DNA from 4 places in the Streptomyces sp. NPDC000151 genome. Region 2 is predicted to be linked to each of the others. Evidence: riboswitches for the same ligand, from Rfam matches in the RefSeq annotation. Region 2 holds a riboswitch; each other region holds the start of a gene.
The links. A riboswitch is a leader RNA that binds a small molecule or an ion and turns the genes downstream of it on or off. The one in region 2 is predicted to bind cyclic di-AMP.

Region 1: another riboswitch for cyclic di-AMP. It lies ahead of ABT381_RS27585 (M23 family metallopeptidase); the one in region 2 lies ahead of ABT381_RS23700 (transglycosylase family protein).
Region 3: another riboswitch for cyclic di-AMP. It lies ahead of ABT381_RS28975 (C40 family peptidase); the one in region 2 lies ahead of ABT381_RS23700 (transglycosylase family protein).
Region 4: another riboswitch for cyclic di-AMP. It lies ahead of ABT381_RS11515 (M23 family metallopeptidase); the one in region 2 lies ahead of ABT381_RS23700 (transglycosylase family protein).

What each region holds. Positions count from the first base shown of each region.
Region 1 is NZ_JBEPFC010000127.1:7,480-12,933, reverse strand. It holds gene ABT381_RS27600 (hypothetical protein) at 116-415, shown strand; gene ABT381_RS27595 (aldo/keto reductase) at 497-1,489, opposite strand; gene ABT381_RS27590 (VOC family protein) at 1,569-2,000, opposite strand; gene ABT381_RS27585 (M23 family metallopeptidase) at 2,470-3,648, opposite strand; cyclic di-AMP (ydaO/yuaA leader) riboswitch at 3,660-3,802, opposite strand; gene ABT381_RS27580 (DUF2332 domain-containing protein) at 4,078-5,127, shown strand; gene ABT381_RS27575 (PP2C family protein-serine/threonine phosphatase) at 5,107-5,454, opposite strand, start outside.
Region 2 is NZ_JBEPFC010000094.1:8,466-13,919, forward strand. It holds gene ABT381_RS23690 (cytochrome P450 family protein) at 237-1,625, shown strand; gene ABT381_RS23695 (transglycosylase family protein) at 1,890-2,897, shown strand; cyclic di-AMP (ydaO/yuaA leader) riboswitch at 3,173-3,340, shown strand; gene ABT381_RS23700 (transglycosylase family protein) at 3,344-4,033, shown strand; gene eno (phosphopyruvate hydratase) at 4,373-5,454, shown strand, end outside.
Region 3 is NZ_JBEPFC010000142.1:5,556-11,009, reverse strand. It holds gene ABT381_RS28985 (alpha/beta fold hydrolase) at 1-110, shown strand, start outside; gene ABT381_RS28980 (hypothetical protein) at 554-907, shown strand; gene ABT381_RS28975 (C40 family peptidase) at 995-2,176, opposite strand; cyclic di-AMP (ydaO/yuaA leader) riboswitch at 2,185-2,364, opposite strand; gene pcrA (DNA helicase PcrA) at 2,656-5,130, shown strand; gene ABT381_RS28965 (M23 family metallopeptidase) at 5,208-5,454, opposite strand, start outside.
Region 4 is NZ_JBEPFC010000027.1:40,302-45,755, reverse strand. It holds gene ABT381_RS11530 (DNA gyrase/topoisomerase IV subunit A) at 1-228, opposite strand, end outside; gene ABT381_RS11525 (M16 family metallopeptidase) at 712-2,106, shown strand; gene ABT381_RS11520 (M16 family metallopeptidase) at 2,127-3,494, shown strand; cyclic di-AMP (ydaO/yuaA leader) riboswitch at 3,839-3,996, shown strand; gene ABT381_RS11515 (M23 family metallopeptidase) at 4,009-4,842, shown strand; gene ABT381_RS11510 (GntR family transcriptional regulator) at 5,107-5,454, shown strand, end outside.

The DNA.
Region 1 (5,454 bases), on a different contig from region 2:
CACTTTCGATCGAACCTAGACGCAAAGTGATGGGCGTCACTCAACCCCCTCGCTGCCGTCAAGGCGCTTAGTCATAAGGTCGATTGAAAGATCCCTTGATGTGGAGGTTGTCGTGATGGCTCGGGTTCCGGCGGGTGTGGTGGCGGCTGCGGGGCTGGTCGCGGGGTATGGGGTGGCTCGATGGACCAAGAAGCGGCCGCTTGGTGGGGTGGCGTTGGCGGCGGCCGGGGCTGTGGCTGCTCGGGAGTGGCAGCGGAAGGGTGGGAACGGGACGGCGGCGGCGTTGAGCGGGCTGTATGTCGCGGCGTTCGCCGGGTCGCATCCGTTGGCGAAGAAGGTGGGGGCCTGGCCGTCGGTGTTCGCGGTGGCGGGGGCCGTGGCGGCGGCTTCGTGGGTGGTCGTCGACCGGAAGTGAGCATGGGGGAGGGAGAAGACGAGGGCGGCTGCGTACTACCCGTACGCAGCCGCCCTTGGTGTGTAGCGCGGGTCTCGTGGACTACGCCGAGGCGTCCGTCAGGAGGGTGAGGTCCTCGTGGGTGAGGGGGAGGGTGCCGAGGGCCAGGAGGGCCGGGAGCTGGGCGACCGTGCGGGCGCTGGCGATCGGGGCCGTGACGGTGGGCTGGGCGGCGAGCCAGGCGAGGGCGACGGTGGCCTGTTCGGCGTCGTGGCGGGCCGCGACCTCGTCCAGGGCGGCCAGGACGCGGCGGCCGCGCTCGGTGGCGAGGTGTGCGGCGGCCTTGCCGGAGCGGGCGCTGTCCACGTCGGTGCCCGGACGGTACTTGCCGGTCAGGAAGCCGGAGGCAAGGCCGTAGTACGGCATGGCGCCCAGACCGTGGCGGGCGGCGATGTCGCGCAGCGGGCCCTCGTACGTGTCGCGGGAGACGAGGTTGTAGTGCGGCTGGAGGGCGACGTACTTGGCCAGGCCCTCGCGTTCGGAGAATTCGAGTGAGGCCTGGAGCCGCTCGGGCGAGATGTTGGAGGCGCCGATCTCGCGGACCTTGCCGGCCTTCACCAGGTCGTCGAGGGTGGAGATGATCTCGGAGACCTCGACGGACTCGTCGTCGTAGTGGGTGTAGTAGAGGTCGATGTGATCGGTGCGGAGGCGGGTCAGGGACTCGTCGACGGCCGCCTTGATGTTGGCGGCGGACAGGCCCTTGCGGTCGGGGAGGGCGCCGACCTTCGTGGCGATGACGAGGTCGGAGCGGTTGCCGCGGGCGGTGTGCCAGTCGCCGATGATCGTCTCGGATTCGCCGCCCTTGTTGCCGGGGGCGAAGACGGAGTAGGCGTCGGCCGTGTCGATGAAGTTGCCGCCGGCCCCGGTGAACGCGTCCAGCACCTCGAAGGACGTCGCCACGTCGGCGGTCCAGCCGAAGACGTTGCCGCCGAGGGAGAGGGGGGAGACCGTGAGCGAGCCCAGGGGCTTGGTGGCGGCGACGGGGACGGGGCCGTGGCCGGGCGTGGGGGCGGAAGAAGCGGAAGACGTGGACATGTGAGCGTCAGCGGGGTTGGGAGGCGGAGTTATTCCGGGACGTGACGGGGCGTCACTCGAATGCCGACTGCCTGCCGCCCTAGCGGTTACTGAGCGGGGACGGTGCCTCCTGGACCGTCCAGCCGTTGCCGTCGGGGTCCTTGAAGAACATGAAGGAGTTCCACGTCTCGCCGCGGCCTTCGGCCCAGCCCTCGGCGCCGAGATGCTGTACCGGACCGACCTCCACCCCGCGCCGTACCAGCTCCGCGTGGGCCGCTTCGATGTCCACCACGCACAGCTGCAGGCCCTGGAGCGAGCCCGGGGCCATGGCGGACTGGCCGGGTGCCGGCGGCAGGCCCTGGATGAGGGCGATCGAGCAGCGCGAACCGGGCGGGGTCAGCTGGATGATCCGTACCCCTTCGGCGACTTGCGAGTCCACGTCGGCCTTGAAGCCGCACTGTTCTTCGTAGAAGCGCTTCGCACGGTCCTGGTCGGTGACGGGGACGGTGACAACTTCGAGGGTCCACTCCACTGGGGCCGTCCTTGGCTCGGCGCCGTTCTTCTTGGGGCGCGGTGGCGGGGGCCCGTTCATTCTGCGGGAGCGGGATGGGTTGCGCTCGCCGGACGGCCGAAGATACGCCCGGCGGCCCGATGGCCCCCGCGGTGTGCGGGTGGCCATCAGGGCCGCCGTGGTGTGCGGGCCCGCGCTACGCGGAGACCCGGCCGTCGGCCACCGCCTCTCCCCTCCTGCTAGTACGCCCGGTTCCCGGTCGCGGCGGAGCGGGGCGCACGAGGCGGCGGCGACGGCGGACAAGTGCCCCGGACGGGCGGACGGAAGCCCGGCGGGCGGAGGATGGCCCGAAGGCGCGCCCGAAGACGACCCCGAAGGCGACCCCGGAGAGCGGGCGTTCTCAGACCTTCACGCCATCGTCGTCATCAGACGTCGTCATCAGACGTCGTCGTCAGGCGTCGTCGTCAGGCGTCGTCGTCAGGCGTCGTCGTCAGACCTTCAGCCCGTGGTCGCGCAGCCACGGCATCGGGTCGACCGGCGTGTCCGGGCTCGGGCGGACCTCCAGGTGGAGGTGCGGGCCCGTGACATTGCCAGTGGCGCCGACCCGGCCGATGACGTCGCCGGCGTTCACCTTGCCCGAGGTCTTCACCATCGAGGAGAGGTGGCAGTACCAGAGCTCGGTGCCGTCGTCGAGGGTGACGACGATGCGGTAGCCGTACGAGCCCGCCCAGCCGGCCTGCGTGATCGTGCCGCCGTGCACGGCCTTGGCCGGGGTACCGGTCGGGGCGGCGAAGTCCAGCCCTGTGTGGTCGGCGGCCCAGCGGTCGCCGCCCTGTCCGAAGGTGGCGGTGATGGTGAAAGAGGAGACCGGGAGGGTGTAGCTCTTGGCCAGTTCGGCGAGCTCGGCGGCGCGGGCGGCGGCCGCCTTCTTGCGCGCCTCTTCCTCGGCCTTGGCCTTGGCTTCCGCCGCGGCCTTCTTCTTCGCGCTCTCGGCGTGCTTCTGGCGCTCGGCCGCGTCCGCCTCGGCCTGCTGGACCGCGGCCTGTTCGGCGGTCTCGCGGGCCTCCTGGTCGGCGGAGCTCTGCGCCTGTTCGGCCTGCTCCAGGATGCGGGCGCGGAGCGCCTCGCCGCCGCCCTGCGCGGACTCGCCGCCGCCCGCCCGGGTGAACGGGCCGCCCTGCGCACCGTCCGCGCCCGTACCGGAGGAGTCGTGGGAGACCAGACCGCCGATGCCCGGCAGGCTCTCCGCCGCGGGGAGTTTCTCGGATACGTGTTCGGCCATGCTGCCCAGGTCGGGCATGGATATGGAGACCTGCGGCTTGCCCTGCGCGGAGGCCATGCCGCCCGCGCCGACCGCCGCGATGACGCCGACGCCCAGGACCGTACTGCTGCGGGCGAGGCCGCCGCCGCGCTGCTTGGCCACGCGGTGCCGGCCGCGTACGGGGCGTACGGACTCCTCGGTGGGGTTCCACTCCTCCCACGGGCCGCCCGCCGCACCCGGATCGCTCACGGCGGGGAAGGTGGCGGTGTCGGCGGGCGCCGGCTCGGCGTGCGTCCTGGGGGACTCGTGGGTGCCGTGCGCCGCGTACGCATCGTGGGTGCGGTACGAGTCGTGCGCGAGGTGCGGGGACCCGGGAGACGGGTCGGGGGCAGGCTTGTTGGACGCCACGGGGGCGCACTCCTTTCCTTCCTTCTCGCCTACCGGGTTAGCTGACGGGTTCGGAGCAGGAAGGTCTCCTACGGGCGGCTCCGGGGGGAGTCGTCCGATTCACCCCAAGGTGGTGGTTCCCCGGTTCCCTGGGCAGGTGGTGCGGTGGTGAAGTGCGCTTATGGGATTCGGCGTCGGCCGCGCGGTGCCGCCTCTTGCGACGGCTGGTCCGACCGCGCTGCGTTATCGGACAGTAATGGACGGGACGGCCGGATTCCAAGCGTTCCCCGGAATCCGTACGCCCGCTGAGCTGGACTTATGCCACCAGTCATGACCAAATGGGGGCGAGTTGACCGGGCATCGGAAACCCGTAGCGGACTGATCGTTTGTCAGTTGTTATGCGGAGGGGTGCGCAGCGATTACGTACAGTGAGAGCAGTAACGTCTGATCATGGTCGTCAACAGCGCGCAGGCAGTGGCGGATCGGTACGCGGAGTTCTCGTGGCAGCAGGCGCGGGGCGAGTCCGAAGCGCATGAGGAGCTGACCGCCCGCATCAGCCAGGACCCGGAATTCTGCGACTTCCTGGGCGCCTCCCTGCCGCCCGGCAACAAGCAGCAGCCCAATCTCCTGCTCGCCGCCGTCCGTTACCTCGACGGCCCGCACGCCGACCAGGGGCCGCGCGGCGACTTCGCGTACCGCACGTGGCGCGAGTGGACGATCCGGCACTGGGACGACGTACGCGACGTCATGATGCGGCGGCTCACGCAGACCAACGAACCCGCGCGCTGCGCCACACTGCTGCCGCTCCTCGCCCGGCTCCCCCAGCCGCTCGCGCTCCTGGAGGTCGGCGCGTCGGCCGGGCTGTGCCTGCACCCGGACCGGTACCGCTATCGCTACGACGACGGACCGGAGTTCGGCGCTCCGGACAGCCCGGTCGTCTTTTCCTGCCGTACGTCCCCGGGCACGCCGGTACCGACCGGGCTGCCCCGGATCGCCTGGCGGGCGGGGATCGACCTGAACCCGCTCGACGTGGCCGACGCCGACGACGTGCGCTGGCTCCAGGCGCTGATCTGGCCCGGGTCGACGCCCGATGCGGCGGAACGTCAGCGGCGTCAGCGCGACGCCATCGAGGCCGTACGGCAGGCACCGCCGGCTCCGCTCGTGCGCGGCGACCTCCTGGACGAGCTGCCCGCGCTGGCCGCGCGGGCGCCGCGCGACGCGACGCTGGTGGTCTTCCACACGGCCGTGCTGACGTATCTGCCGCTGGAGCGCCGCGAGGAGTTCGCCCGGGTCGTACGGTCGGTCCTGGTGGACCGGGCCGGGCACTGGGTCTCCAACGAGCACCACAGCGTGCTGCCGTGGCTGCCCGGACCGCGCCCCGCCGACGCGCACCAGCTCACCCTCGCGCTCGACGGCCACCCGGTCGCCCTCACGGGCCAGCACGGACAGAGCGTGCAGTGGCTGGAGGAGGCACCGTCCCTACCCCTCCGGTCTTCGTAGCGCCAGCAGGGCCATGTCGTCCGCCGTCTCCCCTCCCGTGTGCCGTGCCACGTCGTCCACCAGGGCGTCCAGCAGCGCGTCGGGACCGGTGAACAGCCGGCCGGCCAGCCGGACCGCCGGCTGGTAGAACACGCCCCCGCTGTCCCGCGCCTCGGTCACCCCGTCGGTGAACAGCAGCAGCATCGCGCCGGGCGGGAAATCGGCCTGGTCGGCCCGGTCCGGCCAGCCCGCGACCTCGCTCAGCCCGAGCGGCAGCGCCGGGGCCCGCGGCTCCAGCTCGCGCAGCGTGCCGTCCGCGCACAGCAGCAGCGGCGCCGGATGGCCGCG
Region 2 (5,454 bases):
CGTCCAGCCGTTTCCTGGCAGGGCCCCTCCCTCTCCCCGTCCGCAGAGAGTCGGGGACTCCCCGACCACAGAGACTCGGAGGCCCCCCGTCCACAGAGACTCGGAGACTCCCCGCCCACAAACCATCGAGGACAACGGCGAAAGCCCCCTCCCCCACCTCCACCGCACTCTCACAGACGCTACTGCCCGCCACTGACAGTGACCGGGCCCTGTGGAAAACCGGTTACGGTCGAGGGGTGCACGACACCACCGCTTCCGCCTGCCCTGAACTCTTCACCTGGGAGTTCGCCGCCGATCCGTACCCCGCGTACGCCTGGATGCGGGAGCACGCGCCGGTGCGCAGGACGGAACTGCCCAGCGGGGTCGAGGCGTGGCTGGTCACCCGGTACGCGGACGCGCGCGAGGCGCTGGCCGACCCGCGGCTCTCCAAGAACCCCCAGCACCACAGCGAGGCCGCGCACGGCAAGGGCAAGGTCGGCATCCCCGGCGAGCGCAGCGCGAACCTGATGACGCACCTGCTCAACATCGACCCGCCGGACCACACCCGGTTGCGCCGCCTCGTCTCCAAGGCGTTCACGCCGCGTACGGTGGCGCGCTTCGCGCCGCGCGTACAGGAGCTGACCGACCAGCTGATCGACGGCTTCGCCGGGCGCGGCGAGGCCGACCTCATCCACGAGTTCGCCTTCCCGCTCCCCATCTACGCGATCTGCGACCTGCTGGGCGTGCCGCGCGAGGACCAGGACGACTTCCGGGACTGGGCCGGGATGATGATCCGGCACGGCGGCGGGCCGCGGGGCGGGGTCGCCCGGTCGGTGAAGAAGATGCGGGCATATCTGGCCGATCTGATCCACCGCAAGCGGGAGTCGCTGGCGGCGGTGGAGTCCGAGGACGAGGACCTGATCTCGGCCCTTATCCGCGCCTCCGACCACGGCGAGCACCTCACCGAGAACGAAGCCGCGGCGATGGCCTTCATCCTCCTGTTCGCCGGGTTCGAGACGACGGTCAATCTGATCGGGAACGGTACGTACGCGCTGCTGCGCAACCCGGAGCAGCGGGCGCGGCTGCAGGCCGCGCTGGCCGCGGGCGACGAGGAGCTGCTCGCGACCGGCATCGAGGAACTGCTGCGCTATGACGGTCCGGTGGAGCTGGCGACCTGGCGGTTCGCGACGCAGCAGCTGACGATCGGCGGGCAGTCGATTGCCGCGGGGGACCCGGTACTGGTGGTACTGGCGGCCGCCGACCGGGATCCGGAGCGGTTCGAGGAGCCGGACACCCTGGATCTCGGGCGCCGCGACAACCAGCATCTCGGGTACGGGCACGGCATCCACTACTGCCTGGGCGCGCCACTCGCCCGCCTCGAAGGCCGTGCCGCGCTGGCGACCCTGCTGACCCGGCTGCCCGACCTCCGGCTGGCCGCCGCCCCCGATGACCTGCGGTGGCGCGGCGGCCTCATCATGCGCGGGCTGCGGGCGCTGCCGGTGGAGTTCACGCCGGAGGGCGCGGCGGACGTACGGGGAAGCGCGGAGCCGACCACCCCGAGAGGCGCGGAGCCAGCCACCCCGCAAGGCCCGGAATCGATCGCTCCGCAAGACGCGGATCCGGCTATTCCGGAAAGCGCGGAGTAAGTCGTTCCGGAGGGCGTGCCGTCCGGCGCGCAAAAGGCGCATAGCGCATCGTCCCGGGCGGGGCGGGCGCCCGCTTCCGACGGCCCGTCAGAACGGGAAATCGCGGACGTACCGGAATGCGCCAAGGGTGCCCGGGTCGAGACGAACTGACCTGGCGTCAGCAGCGTGATCTACGCGTGATCTCCGCTACACCGGGTTGAGACCGGACCGGGCCCCCGCTACCTTGCGTGCGACAACTCAAGCCGCCGCTCGAAAGGCACTCGCATGCGCTCCGGCAACGGTAGACACCGCCGCCCCCGTCAGGCTCCCGCCCTCCTGGTGGCGGCCTCCGTCACGGGGGCCGGGCTGGCCCTGCCGCTGCTGACGGCGGGCGGGGCCCAGGCCGCCGACACCGCCACCTGGGACCGCGTCGCGCTGTGCGAGAGCGGCGGCACCTGGAGCGCCAACTCCGGCAACGGCTACTACGGCGGGCTGCAGCTGACCCTGCAGATGTGGAAGGACTACGGCGGCGAGTCCTACGCCGAGCGTCCGGACCTGGCCAGCCGCGCCCAGCAGATCGCGGTCGCCGAGTCGGTACTGAACGACCGCGGCCCGGATGCCTGGCCCAGCTGCTCGGTGAACGCCGGCCTCGACCTGGACGGGCTGATACCCGACGTGGACCCGGGCAGCACGCAGACGCCCGCGCCGCAGCCCTCCGACGACGGCTCCGCGAGCGGCAGCGACTCCGGCGACACCCAGCCGTCGGGCGGCGCCACGGACGGCGCCACGGATGGTGCCACCGACGAGCCGTCGGCCACGCCCTCCGCCACGCCGTCCGGCGACGGCACGGACTCCGGTGACGCGCGGCCCTCCGAAGGCGCCTCCGAGCAGCCCACCGCCGACCCGTCGGCCGACCCCACCACCGACCCGTCGACCGCTCCGTCGACCGAGCCCTCGGACTCCGCGCAGCCCTCCGAGGGGGCCACCGAGCCGCCCGCGTCGTCCGACGGCGGCGCCTCCGCGCCCGGTACCGGCCGGCACCGCGGCGGTACCGACGACGGCAAGGACGGGCGTCCCGAGGGGCGGCACGCCTCGCGCGGCGGTGACGCCCACCGCGGTACCGGGGAGGGCGACGGCGTGTACACAGTGCGGCCGGGCGACAGCCTCTCCGCGATCGCGGAGGAGCACGGGCTGGCCGAGGGGTGGGCCGGCCTCTACGACGCCAACGAGGGTGTCGTCGGAGCTGATCCGGACCTTATTCAGCCAGGTCAGCGCCTCGACCTCGGCCAGTGACCGCGGGCCGCACGGCGTAAGTGCGGGATGGTTGCCCCCATTTGGGGAAAGTGAGACATGGGTCTCGTCCCGAGGTATTCCGTCCGCCCTGTCCGTTCTTTCCATACCGTGTTCGACCTGCGCAAACGGATGCCACCGGTGATCGAAAACCGCAAAGTGTCCTGCGAAAAGGTGGTTTGAACCGCCGAGGGGTGTGTGTTTACGTTCTTCACCGCTCGCACCAAGCGAGCCCGCCGATCATTCGCCGAATCCTGCCGGTGATCGGTCGGACAACCGTCGCGCAAGCGCCGTAGGCAGGAGCGGGGGACCCAAGGTAAGTGCCGTACGCAGCGGAAACGCAGCGGCCGGCTTGGGGTGAAGCCGGATGTGCGACAGCGCATCCGGCCGGGCCACTCACAGCCCGAACCCGACAGCTCACCTCGCAGGCGTCGGTGAGGGAGAACAACATGCTCAAGGGCAAGCACCGCCGCCCCTCGAAGGCCGTCCGTGTCGCCACGCTCGCCGGTGTCGCAGGCGCCGCCGTGGCCGTCCCGCTGATGGCCGCCGGTTCCGCCAACGCCGCCTCGGTCGCCACCTGGGACAAGGTCGCCCAGTGCGAGTCCGGTGGCAACTGGTCGATCAACACCGGCAACGGCTACTACGGCGGCCTGCAGTTCAACAACAGCTCCTGGGCCGCCGCGGGTGGCACCAAGTACGCCCCGCGCGCCGACCTGGCCACCAAGGACCAGCAGATCGCCACCGCCGAGAAGCTGCTCGCCATGCAGGGCCCGGGTGCCTGGGGCTGCGCCGGTGCCGGCGGCCTGACCGCCGGTGGCCCGTCCGCGCAGGTGAACACCGGTGGCTCCGGCCAGGTCCAGCAGCAGGCCGCCCCGAAGCAGGAGGCGCCGAAGCAGCAGGCCGCGCCGCAGCAGCAGGCCCCGAAGCAGCAGGCCGCGCCGCAGCCGCAGCCCGTGCAGCCCAAGGCCGACCCGAAGCCGGTGACCGGCCACGGCAACTACACCGTGAAGTCCGGCGACACCCTGGGCAAGATCGCCAAGGCGCACGGCGCCGACTGGAAGACCGTCTACGCGAAGAACAAGTCGGTCGTCGGCGGCAACCCGAACCTGATCTTCCCCGGCCAGAAGCTCAACGTCTGAGCCGGTACAGGCCGGCACCTCAACGTCCGAGCCGGTACCCGGCAGGCGTGAGAGCCGCCCCGTGAGACCGCCCCGCCGCGACGCGTCCCCCCGAGCGCGCCACGGCGGGGCTTTCGCGTTGGCGCGGCGGGGCAGTGCACCGGCATCCGGGCGGGCCGCCGCTCAGATGCGTACGGACCGTTTTGCCCGGTACGTCCGCTACAAAATGCGGACGCTACCTCCCGTATTGCGGGCCTTTGGGTCCTTTTTCGTCTCACAGACGGGGCTAGGGGCAGGCGTAGGAGCCGTGGGCCGTTAGGCTCGTGCTGCAGAACTCCAGAAACCCACGAAGGAGACAACGTGCCGTCGATCGACGTCGTCGTAGCTCGCGAGATCCTCGACTCGCGAGGCAACCCCACGGTCGAGGTCGAGGTCGGCCTCGACGACGGCAGCACCGGCCGCGCGGCCGTGCCGTCGGGCGCCTCCACCGGCGCCTTCGAGGCCATCGAGCTGCGTGACGGCGACCCGAACCGTTACCTCGGCAAGGGCGTCGAGAAGGCCGTGCTGGCCGTCATCGAGCAGATCGGCCCCGAGCTGGTCGGCTACGACGCCACCGAGCAGCGCCTCATCGACCAGGCGATGTTCGACCTGGACGCCACCGACAACAAGGGCTCCCTGGGCGCCAACGCGATCCTGGGCGTCTCGCTGGCCGTCGCGCACGCCGCGTCCGAGGCCAGCGACCTGCCGCTGTTCCGCTACCTCGGTGGCCCGAACGCGCACGTCCTGCCCGTCCCGATGATGAACATCCTGAACGGCGGCTCGCACGCCGACTCCAACGTGGACATCCAGGAGTTCATGATCGCCCCGATCGGCGCGGAGTCCTTCTCCGAGGCGCTGCGCTGGGGCGCCGAGGTCTACCACACCCTCAAGAAGGTCCTGAAGAACAAGGGCCTGGCCACCGGCCTGGGCGACGAGGGCGGCTTCGCCCCGAACCTCGGCTCCAACCGTGAGGCCCTCGACCTCATCCTGGAGGCCATCACGGAGGCCGGCTACGCCCCCGGCCAGGACATCGCGCTGGCGCTGGACGTCGCCGCCTCCGAGTTCTACAAGGACGGCGTGTACGAGTTCGAGGGCAAGAGCCGCTCGGCCGCCGAGATGACCGAGTACTACGAGGAGCTCGTCGCCTCGTACCCGCTCGTCTCCATCGAGGACCCGCTCTTCGAGGACGACTGGGCCGGCTGGAACGTCATCACCGAGAAGCTCGGCACCAAGGTGCAGCTGGTGGGCGACGACCTGTTCGTCACCAACCCCGAGCGCCTGGCCCGCGGCATCGAGGAGAACTCGGCCAACGCCCTCCTGGTCAAGGTCAACCAGATCGGTTCGCTGACCGAGACCCTGGACGCCGTCGAGCTGGCCCAGCGCAACGGCTTCAAGTGCATGAT
Region 3 (5,454 bases), on a different contig from region 2:
TGCACGTACTGGCCAAGGCGGGGCACGGCGTCTTCCGGGAGGCGCCGCGGCGGGCGATGGACCTGCTGCGGGACTTCGTGGTGAGCGGCCATGTACCGCGGCTGCATTGAATTCCGACCGTACGGTCGGAATTCCGTGGCGGAATTGATTGATGACTGGATCGTTTTTCGTTACTGGTGTGGCGCCAGTTATCCCGTGTTTCTCCTCGCGACAGCAAAGCACAGGGGAGCGGTACGGGGGCGGTACGGCGGCGGTCCGTAACAAGGGGGAGCGGGCCGCCGCCGTACCTCGGCGGGGGCGGCCGACGGCCGTCGGGGCGGATCCGACGGCGATGGGGAGCCGACCGCCTGGGTGAGGACGCTAAACCTGCCGGCGGGCATGAGGCGGGGCAATGCCGGTATTTGTCCATTCCGCTGCCATGGATTGCTCGCTTTCGGCCACGGGGTGACGGATACCGGCAGGTGCCGACCGGTGGCGGGCCGGTGGTGGGCCGGGGCAGCGACGGCAGCCCTGCCCGAGGGCCGGGCCGGGGGCGGGGCTACGATCGACCACTATGGACGTAGTGATCAATGTGTTCGTCGCGCTGCACATCATCGGCATCGCTTCGCTGCTCGGCGGCTTCCTCACGCAGATGAAGGCGATGGGCGCGGGCACCGCCCGCTTCGTGCCCGCGATGCTGCACGGCGCGATCACGATGCTGGTGACCGGCGTCATCCTGGTCGGCCTGAACCAGATGCAGGACTACTCGGTCAACAACATCAAGATCGGCGTCAAGCTCGCCGTCCTGATCGTGATCCTGGGCCTGGTCTACGTGAAGCGTGACGAGGAGAAGGTGGAGAAGCCGCTCTTCGGGCTCGTCGGCCTGCTCACGGTCGTCAACATCTTCATCGCGCTGCTCTGGACCTGAGCCGCCCCACCTTCGGCGCGACGAACCGCGCGACTGCCTCGTTCTCCGGGGCGGTCGCGCGGTTCGTCGTTTCCGGGCATGTGCCGCTCAGGCCGGCCGTACGCTCCCGTAGATCGGCATGTAGTAGATCGACTCCACGCGGACGCTCGCGCCCGGCTTCGGCGCGTGGATCATCTTGCCGTCGCCGATGTACATCCCGACGTGGCTGATGTCGTCGTAGAAGAACACCAGGTCACCGGGGTGAAGGTCCTTCGTCGCGACCCGCGTGCCGGTCTTCACCTGGTCCCAGGTCGTCCGCGGCAGCGAGACGCCCGCCGCCTTCCACGCCGCCTGGGTCAGCCCTGAGCAGTCGTACGACGTGGGGCCGGTCGCGCCCCACACGTACGGCTTGCCCAGCTGCGCGCGGGCGAAGGTGAGCGCCTTCTCCGCCTTGGTTGCGTACGCACCATCGGGCACCCCGGAGCCCGACCCCGTACCGGACCCGGTATCACCCCCGGAGCCGGTCCCGGACCCGCCGTCCGTACCGCCCGATCCGTCGTCCTGGTGCTCCCGCTGCTCGCGCTCGGCCTGCTCCCGCGCCAGCCGCTCGGCCTTGCGCTGCGCCTCGGCCTTCTTCTTGCGGTCCAGCTCCGCCAGCCGCGCCTTCTCCTGCGCGGTCAGCCGGGACAGCAGCTGCCGGGCCTCGGTCAGCTTGTCCTGGACGTCCCGCTTGGACGTCTTCAGTGACTCCTGGGACTTCTGCAGCTCCTCCAGGCTCCGGGTCGCCTGCGCCCGCTTGCGCGCGGCCTGCGCCTGCTGGTCCTGGTAGTCGGCGACCGCCTCCTGCTGGCGGCCGGTGAGCCGCTCCATCAGGTGGTTGCGGTCCACGAACTGCTGCGGGTCCCGGGCCAGCATCAGCTGGGCGGTCGGGCTCAGCCCGCCGGAGCGGTACTGCGCGGAGGCGAAGGTGCCCAGCTCGCGCCGGGCCTCGTTCATCTTCTCGGTCCGCTGGGCCGCGGCCTCGCGCAGCCCGTCCACCTTCTCGCGCTGCGTGCCGGCGCGCTCCTTGGCGGCGTTGTACTTCTGGGTGGCGACCTCGGCCTGCCGGTACAGGCCGTCGACCTTCTTCTTGACCTCTTCTATGGAGGGCTTGGGGTTTCTGGGTGCCGCGTCCGCGCTCTGGGTGAGCAGCGTGACGGAGGCGAGCGCCGCGGTGGTGAGCCCGGCCGCCGTACGGCGGTGCGCGGGCACGGCGAGGATGCGGGTGCGCGGCTTGCGATGAGACGCCAAGGCCGGCGACTCCTTCCGTGGACCGCCTACCGGGTTAGCTGTCGGGTTCGGGCGCGTGCCGCATCGCTGCGGCCGTACTACGGAAGGTGCCCTACGGCCGTACGGATCGCTCCGTGCCGGCCGATTCACCCCGGTCGTGCGTGTGGGTCCCCGGCTCCGGCCCGCCCTGGGTGCGGCGGTACGGACTCGGCGGGGCGGCCCGTGCCGGCGCTTTCGCCGGGCGGTGGGGCGGGCTGCCCGGTCGGCACGGTAGCCAACTCGTGTGACTTCTGTGAAGGCTGATGTTCGATATGCCCGAAACCTTTTCGTGATCTCGTCGTGTCCGGGTCGATGCCGGACCGGTTCCGACCACGCACTGTCCGGTGCCGTTCTCTGCCCGTGACCGCCCGCCTCGTGCCGTATTCTCCGCACCCCCGTAATCCCCGGAATTTCGCGGCCGGGGCCGGGTTGTCGGTGGGGCGGCCTAGACTCGGTGGGCGATGAGCAGCCTCTTTGACGACAGCTTCCTGGCGGACCTCGATTCCAAGGACGAGGAGCCGCCGCCTCCCGAGGACGAGGACCGTCCGGCAGCGGAGGAGGTGCCGCACGACCTCTTCGGCGGCCGCTTCGACGCGCCCGTGCAGCGGGACGCGTACTACCGCGACGGCGCCGCCCGCCCCGCAGTGGACCCGGCCGCGCTGCTGGAGGGGCTGAACGACGAGCAGAAGGCCGCCGTCGTGCACACGGGCGCGCCGCTGCTCATCGTCGCGGGCGCCGGCTCCGGCAAGACCCGCGTCCTCACGCACCGCATCGCGCATCTGCTCGGCGCGCGCGGCGTCCACCCCGGCCAGGTCCTCGCGATCACGTTCACGAACAAGGCCGCGGGCGAGATGAAGGAGCGCGTGGAGGAGCTGGTCGGCCCGCGCGCCAACGCCATGTGGGTGTCCACCTTCCACAGCGCCTGCGTGCGCATCCTGCGCCGCGAGTCCAAGAAGCTGGGCTTCACGTCGTCGTTCTCGATCTACGACGCCGCCGACTCCAAGCGCCTGATGGCCCTGGTCTGCCGCGACCTGGACCTCGACCCCAAGCGCTTCCCGCCCAAGTCCTTCAGCGCCAAGGTCTCCAATCTCAAGAACGAGCTCATCGATCACGAGGACTTCGCCGGGACGGCCGCCGACGGCTTCGAGAAGACCCTCGCCGAGGCGTATGCGATGTACCAGGCGCGGCTGCGCGAGGCCAACGCCCTGGACTTCGACGACATCATCATGACGACGGTGAATCTGCTGCAGGCGTTCCCGGACGTCGCGGACCACTACCGCCGCCGCTTCCGGCACGTGCTGGTCGACGAGTACCAGGACACGAACCACGCCCAGTACACCCTCGTGCGCGAGCTGGTAGGCCCCGGGACGCCCGAGGTGCCCGCCGCCGAGCTGTGCGTCGTGGGCGACGCCGACCAGTCGATCTACGCCTTCCGCGGCGCCACGATCAGGAACATCCTCCAGTTCGAGGAGGACTACCCGAACGCGACCACGATCCTGCTGGAGCAGAACTACCGCTCCACGCAGACGATCCTCTCGGCCGCCAACGCCGTCATCGAGCGCAACGAGAACCGCCGCCCGAAGAACCTCTGGACGGACGCCGGCACGGGCCCGAAGATCACCGGCTATGTCGCCGACACCGAGCACGACGAGGCGCAGTTCGTCGCCGACGAGATCGACCGGCTGACGGACGCGGGCGAGACCAGGGCCGGCGACGTCGCGATCTTCTATCGTACGAACGCCCAGTCCCGTGTCTTCGAGGAAGTCTTCATCCGGGTCGGGCTGCCGTACAAGGTCGTCGGCGGCGTGCGCTTCTACGAGCGCAAGGAGGTCCGGGACGTCCTCGCGTACCTGCGCGTGCTGTCCAACCCCGAGGACACCGTCCCGCTCCGCCGCATCCTGAACGTGCCGAAGCGTGGCATCGGCGACCGCGCCGAAGCGATGATCGACGCCCTCTCGGCCCGCGAGAAGATCACCTTCCCGCAGGCGCTGCGCCGCGTCGACGAGGCGTACGGCATGGCCGCGCGCTCTGCGAACGCCGTCAAGCGCTTCAACACGCTCATGGAGGAGCTGCGGACCATCGTCGAGTCCGGCGCAGGGCCCGCGACCGTCCTGGAGGCCGTCCTGGAGCGCACGGGCTATCTGGCCGAGCTCCAGACGTCCACGGACCCGCAGGACGAGACCCGCATCGAGAACCTCCAGGAGCTGGCCGCGGTCGCCCTCGAATTCGAGCAGGACCGCGACGAGGCCAACCCTGGCACCCTCTCCGACTTCCTGGAGCAGGTCGCCCTGGTCGCCGACTCCGACCAGATCCCCGACGAGGACGAGGAGGGCACGGGCGTCATCACGCTCATGACCCTGCACACCGCGAAGGGTCTGGAGTTCCCGACCGTCTTCCTGACCGGCATGGAGGACGGCGTCTTCCCGCACATGCGCGCGCTCGGCCAGACCAAGGAGCTGGAGGAGGAGCGGCGGCTGGCGTACGTCGGCATCACGCGCGCCCAGGAGCGCCTGTACCTCACCCGCTCCACGATGCGCAGCGCCTGGGGCCAGCCCCAGTACAACCCGCAGTCCCGCTTCCTGGAGGAGATCCCGGACGAGTACGTCGAGTGGAAGCGGACCGGGCCCGCGACGCCCTCCGCCTCCATGGGCGGGCTGTCCTCCGGCTCCTCCGGCCTGTCCGGCGGCTTCGGGGCCTCGTCCTCGGTGTCCTCCTCGCGGAGCAAGGCGGGCCCGAGCGGCTTCGCGACCCGGCGGGCGAAGGACCGCCCGGTGGTCGCGCTGACGATCGGCGACCGCGTCACGCACGACAGCTTCGGGCTGGGCACGGTCGTCGGGGTCAAGGGCAGCGGCGACAACGCCGAGGCCACGATCGACTTCGGCGGCGAGAAGCCGAAGCGGCTGCTGCTGCGGTATGCGCCGGTGGAGAAGCTGTAACCGGTGGGGAAGCTGTAGTCGTACGCCGACGGCCCGGAACCCTCAGCAGGGTTCCGGGCCGTCGGCGTACTCGCGGCTCAGTTCGGGTTGATGCCCTTGGAGCGCAGCCAGGGCAGCGGGTCTATCGCGTCGCCGCCGTTGGGGTGCACCTCGAAGTGCAGGTGCGGGCCGGTGGAGTTGCCGGAGTTGCCGGAGTACGCGATGACGTCGCCGGCCTTGACCGTGCCCGAGCGGATCTTCGCGCTGCTCAGGTGGCAGTACCAGGTCTCGGTGCCGTCCGGCGCGGTGATCTCCACCATGTTGCCGTAGGCGGGGTTCCACTTG
Region 4 (5,454 bases), on a different contig from region 2:
GTCGGGGCGCAGGCCCATCTCGTTCATTTGGTACAGGATGCGGCGGTGTACGGGCTTGAGGCCGTCGCGTGCGTCGGGCAGGGCGCGCGAGTAGATGACCGAATACGCGTACTCCAGGAAGGAACCCTGCATCTCATCGACGACGTCGATGTCGAGGATCCGCTCCTCGAAGTCCTGGGGCTCCGGTGTGCCCCCTGACGGCGGGGTCTTCGTGCTGCGGCGGGCCATCGCGGCTGCGGCTCCTTCGCTCGAACTCTGCTTCGCTTACGGCTACGGCGTCTGCTGGACCGGCAGGTCGGCGCGGTGCTCGCGTCCCCTGCCGGGGCAGGCCCGACGGCTGAGTCTGCCGGGATCTGCCGTGCTCCGGCGCGCTCAACGGCCGAACCTGTCGCGGACCATTGTGGACCGCCGCACTGACATCGCCGACCGCGACCCGTCCGTAGCGCCCCTGCGCACCGGCCGTCACCCGCCTCCGGAGCCCCGCCGGGACCCCGCTGGAGCCCCGCCGAAGCCCCGCGGACGACGGCCGTGCCGGGCCCGGAAACCGCGCGACAGGCGGCGAACACCAGAGCGGAACGCAGGTGCGGAGCGCCCCGATCCGGGGAATCTCCTACCGGCGGGAGCGCCGGACGGGAACTTCGCCAGATGCCGACGCGCTTGCATACAGTGACAGAACTTCCTCGCAAGCGGATCGAAGGGACGTACATGCCCATGGGTCACACGGCCACAGAACAAGCCGGCTCCGGCGGCCTGACAGCAACCGAGCACCGGCTGGCCAATGGCCTGCGCGTGGTGCTCTCGGAGGACCACCTGACCCCCGTCGCGGCGGTCTGCCTGTGGTACGACGTCGGCTCCCGCCACGAGGTGAAGGGCCGTACGGGCCTTGCGCACCTCTTCGAGCACCTGATGTTCCAAGGGTCGGCGCAGGTGAAGGGCAACGGTCACTTCGAGCTGGTGCAGGGCGCCGGCGGCTCGCTCAACGGCACCACGAGCTTCGAGCGGACGAACTACTTCGAGACCATGCCCGCCCACCAGCTCGAGCTCGCCCTGTGGCTGGAGGCGGACCGGATGGGTTCGCTGCTGGCCGCACTGGACGACGAGTCGCTGGAGAACCAGCGCGACGTGGTGAAGAACGAGCGCCGCCAGCGGTACGACAACGTGCCGTACGGCACCGCGTTCGAGAAGCTGACGGCGATGGCCTACCCCGAGGGCCACCCGTACCACCACACGCCCATCGGGTCCATGGCCGACCTGGACGCCGCCTCCCTGGAGGACGCGCGGAACTTCTTCCGCACGTACTACGCGCCCAACAACGCCGTGCTGTCCATCGTGGGCGACATCGACCCCGAGCGGACCCTCGCCTGGGTGGAGAAGTACTTCGGCTCCATCCCCGGCCACGACGGCAAGCAGCCGCCGCGGGACGGCTCGCTGCCCGAGATCATGGGCCGGGAGCTGCGCGAGGTCGTCGAGGAGGAGGTGCCCTCGCGCGCCCTCATGGCGGCGTACCGGCTGCCGCACGACGGCACCCGTGAGGCTGATGCCGCGGACGTCGCGTTGACGATCCTGGGTGGCGGCGAGTCCTCCCGGCTCTACAACCGCCTGGTGCGCCGCGACCGCAGCGCCGTCGCGGCGGGCTTCGGCCTGCTGCGCCTGGCGGGCGCGCCCTCGCTGGGCTGGCTGGACGTGAAGACCTCGCACGGCGTCGAGGTGCCCGCCATCGAGCGGGCCGTCGACGAGGAGCTGAAGCGCTTCGCCGAGGAGGGCCCGACCGCCGAGGAGATGGAGCGCGCGCAGGCCCAGTTGGAGCGCGAGTGGCTGGACCGCCTGGAGACGGTCGCCGGGCGCGCGGACGAACTGGCCCGGTACGCGGTGCTGTTCGGCGACCCGCAGCTCGCGCTGAGCGCCGTACAGCGCGTTCTGGACATCACCCCGGACGAGGTGCAGGCGGTCGCCGCCGCCCGGCTGCGCCCCGACAACCGCGCGGTGCTGGTCTACGAGCCGACCCTGCCCGCCGGGGCCGAGGCCGCGGCCGCCGGGGAGCCGGAGCCCGCCGCGGCCGCCGTCCAGAACGACACCGAGACCAAGACCGAGGAGGCGGCCCAGTGACCGACGCCGTGACCCCGACCATGACCTTCCACCCGCAGCCGCAGGCCGGGCAGCCGAAGCCGTGGGCGTTCCCGGCCCCGGTGCGCGGCGCGCTCGGCAACGGCCTGACGGTGCTGCGCGCCGACCGCCCGGGCCAGCAGGTCGTGGCCGTCGAGATCAACCTCGTCGCGCCGCTGGACGCCGAGCCCGAGGGCCTGGACGGCGTCGCCACGATCATGGCGCGGGCGTTCTCCGAGGGAACCGACAAGCACGACGCCGAGGAGTTCGCCGCCGAGCTGGAGCGCTGCGGCGCCACGCTGGACGCGCACGCGGACCACCCCGGCCTCCGCGTCTCCCTGGAGGTGCCGGCCTCCCGCCTCGTGAAGGCGCTCGGCCTGCTCGCCGACGCCCTGCGCGCCCCGGCCTTCCCGGACAGCGAGGTCGAGCGCCTGGTGCGCAACCGCCTGGACGAGATCCCGCACGAGCTGGCCAACCCGGCCCGGCGCGCCGCGATGGCCCTCTCCAAGGAGCTGTTCCCGGCCACCTCCCGGATGTCCCGGCCGCGCCAGGGCACCGAGGAGACGGTGGCGCGCATCGACGCCGCCGCTGTCCGCGCCTTCTACGAGGCGCACGTACGCCCCGCCACGGCCACCGCCGTCATCGTCGGCGACTTCACCGGGGTGGACCTCGACGCGGCGCTGGAGGAGACCCTGGGCGCGTGGACCGGCTCCGCCGCCGAGCCGGTGGCCGCCTCCCCCATCACCGCCGACGACAGCGGCCGTGTGGTCATCGTCGACCGGCCCGGCGCCGTCCAGACGCAGCTGCTGATCGGCCGCATCGGCGCCGACCGGCACGACCGCGTCTGGCCCGCCCAGGTGCTCGGCACGTACTGCCTGGGCGGCACGCTCACCTCCCGCCTGGACCGCGTGCTGCGCGAGGAGAAGGGCTACACCTACGGCGTACGGGCCTTCGGGCAGGTGCTGCGCTCCTCCGGTGACGGCACGGGCGCGGCGATGCTGGCCATAAGCGGTTCGGTGGACACGGAGTCCACGGGTCCGGCGCTGGAGGACCTGTGGAAGGTGCTGCGGACGCTGGCCGCCGAGGGCCTGACCGACGCCGAGCGCGACGTGGCGGTGCAGAATCTGGTCGGCGTGGCGCCGCTGAAGTACGAGACGGCCGCCGCCGTCGCCGGGACGCTGGCCGACCAGGTCGAGCAGCACCTCCCCGACGACTTCCAGGCGGAGCTGTACCGGCGCATGGCCGAGACCGGCACGGTCGAGGCGACCGCCGCCGCGGTCAGCGCCTTCCCGGTGGACCGGCTCGTCACGGTCCTGGTGGGCGATGCCGCGCAGATCGCGGAGCCGGTGCGGAAGCTGGGCATCGGCGAGGTGTCGGTCGTCACGGGCTGACGCGGGGCGGGCCGGCGGCGGTCGCGGACCGGCGCCGTCCCGGGGCGGTTGCGGTGGTGAATTCGCCTGCGCGGTACGGCGGAAGGACGGGCCGGAACGCGTCGTACCGGTCCCGTCACTGGGTGTCTTGAACCGTGCCAACGCCGCTCACATAGCAGGACATAAAGGGTCCCGGGCCGCCAAAGCGGCCCGGGATCTTCGTTTTTGTCCGGAATGCTGTAGGTGGTTGCCTCCGCCCCGTGTGGCGTCCGGCACAAACTCTCGATTCTGTTTGCTGATCGCGAGATGTCCCCTTTAGCGTCGGTCCGGCTGTTCGTCAGAACTGCGCCGCGCCCGCGGCCGCCGGACAGTCATCGCCGAGTCCCCGTACGGCGCGAGCCAGGGGAGCCGGGGACCCACATGTCCCCTTGGGGTGAATCGGCGTCCTCTCCGGAGGCCGCCGTAGGAGACCTTCCTGCTCCGAACCCGTCAGCTAACCCGGTAGGCGAGAAGGAAGGAAAGGAGTGCGCCGGTCATGGCGTTCACCCGTGCCACCGGCAAGCACCGCCGCCCCGGCCGTGCTGCCCGGACCACCCGCAACATCGCCGGCATAGCCGCCGCGACCGGTGTCGTCGTGTCCATCGCCTCCCCGGCGCTGGCCGCCGCCGAGGACCCGGCCGCCACCGACACCGGCCTGACCCGCGCCATCGCCGACACCGGCGACCGGGTCGCCGACAACATCGTGGCCCAGGCCGACGCGCAGGAGGAGGCCGCCGAGGTCGCCGCCGCCCGTACGCAGGTCGAGGACGCCGCCGTCAAGAACGCCGAGGCCGCCAAGAAGAAGGCCCAGGAGGCTCAGCGCAAGGCCGCGGCCGAGGCGGCCGAGAAGAAGGCCGCCGCCAAGAAGAAGGCGGCGGAGAAGCGCGCCTCGCGCTCCGACGCCCGTACCACGCTCAGCGCCAGTGGCTTCGTCGCGCCGATCGCCGGCAGCTACGTCTCCACCCCGTACAAGGCGTCCAGCGGCCTGTGGTCCTCCGGCAGCCACACCGGCATCGACTTCCACGCCGCCTCCGGCACCGCCGTCCACGCCGTCGGCGCGGGCACGGTCGTCGAGGCCGGCTGGGGCGGCGCGTACGGCAACAACATCGTCCTCAAGATGAACGACGGCACCTACACCCAGTACGGCCACCTGTCGTCCATCGGCGTCTCCGTGGGCCAGCGGGTCTCCGCGAACCAGCAGATCGCGCTGTCCGGCAACACCGGCAACACCACCGGCCCGCACCTGCACTTCGAGGCGCGCACCGGCCCGGAGTACGGCTCGGACATCGACCCGATCGCGTACCTGCGTTCGCACGGCGTCAGCGTCTGAGGGACCCGAGCCTCTGAGGGGCCGCGCACCGTACGGCGTTCCCCGTGTACCACCCGAAGCCCCGGCCCCCGGCCGGGGCTTCGGCGTCTCCGTATGCGCTCCCGTTGCGCTCCCGTCCCCGCCTCCCCGGAACTCCCGCCCATTGGCCAAAAAATATCCATGAATTCGTGACGGCCATCGGAAATGCCGGTCCGGTGTCATAGAGTCACGGAAAAGGCGCCGCCCGGACGGCGTTTCCAGAGGATTACGGCGGAGGCACGGACGATGCGAGGGAACATTTCGGCGCATGCGGTCTGCACGGCGATTCGCGACGACATCGTCTCCGGAACGTTCCCGCCCGGCTCCCGGCTGATCGAGGAACTGCTCGCGTCCCGGTACGGCGTCTCCCGCGTCCCCGTACGCGAAGCGCTGCGCACGCTGGAGTCCGAGGGGTTCGTCACCACGCGGCGGCACGCGGGCGCGTGTGTGGCCGAGCCGACCGAGCAGGAGGCCGCCGACCTCCTGGACATCCGCCTCCTCCTGGAGCCCCTGGGCGCCGCCCGCGCCGCGGCCCGCCGCTCGGCCGCCCATCTGAAGGTACTGCGCGGCCTGGTCCGCCTGGGGCGTGCGAGG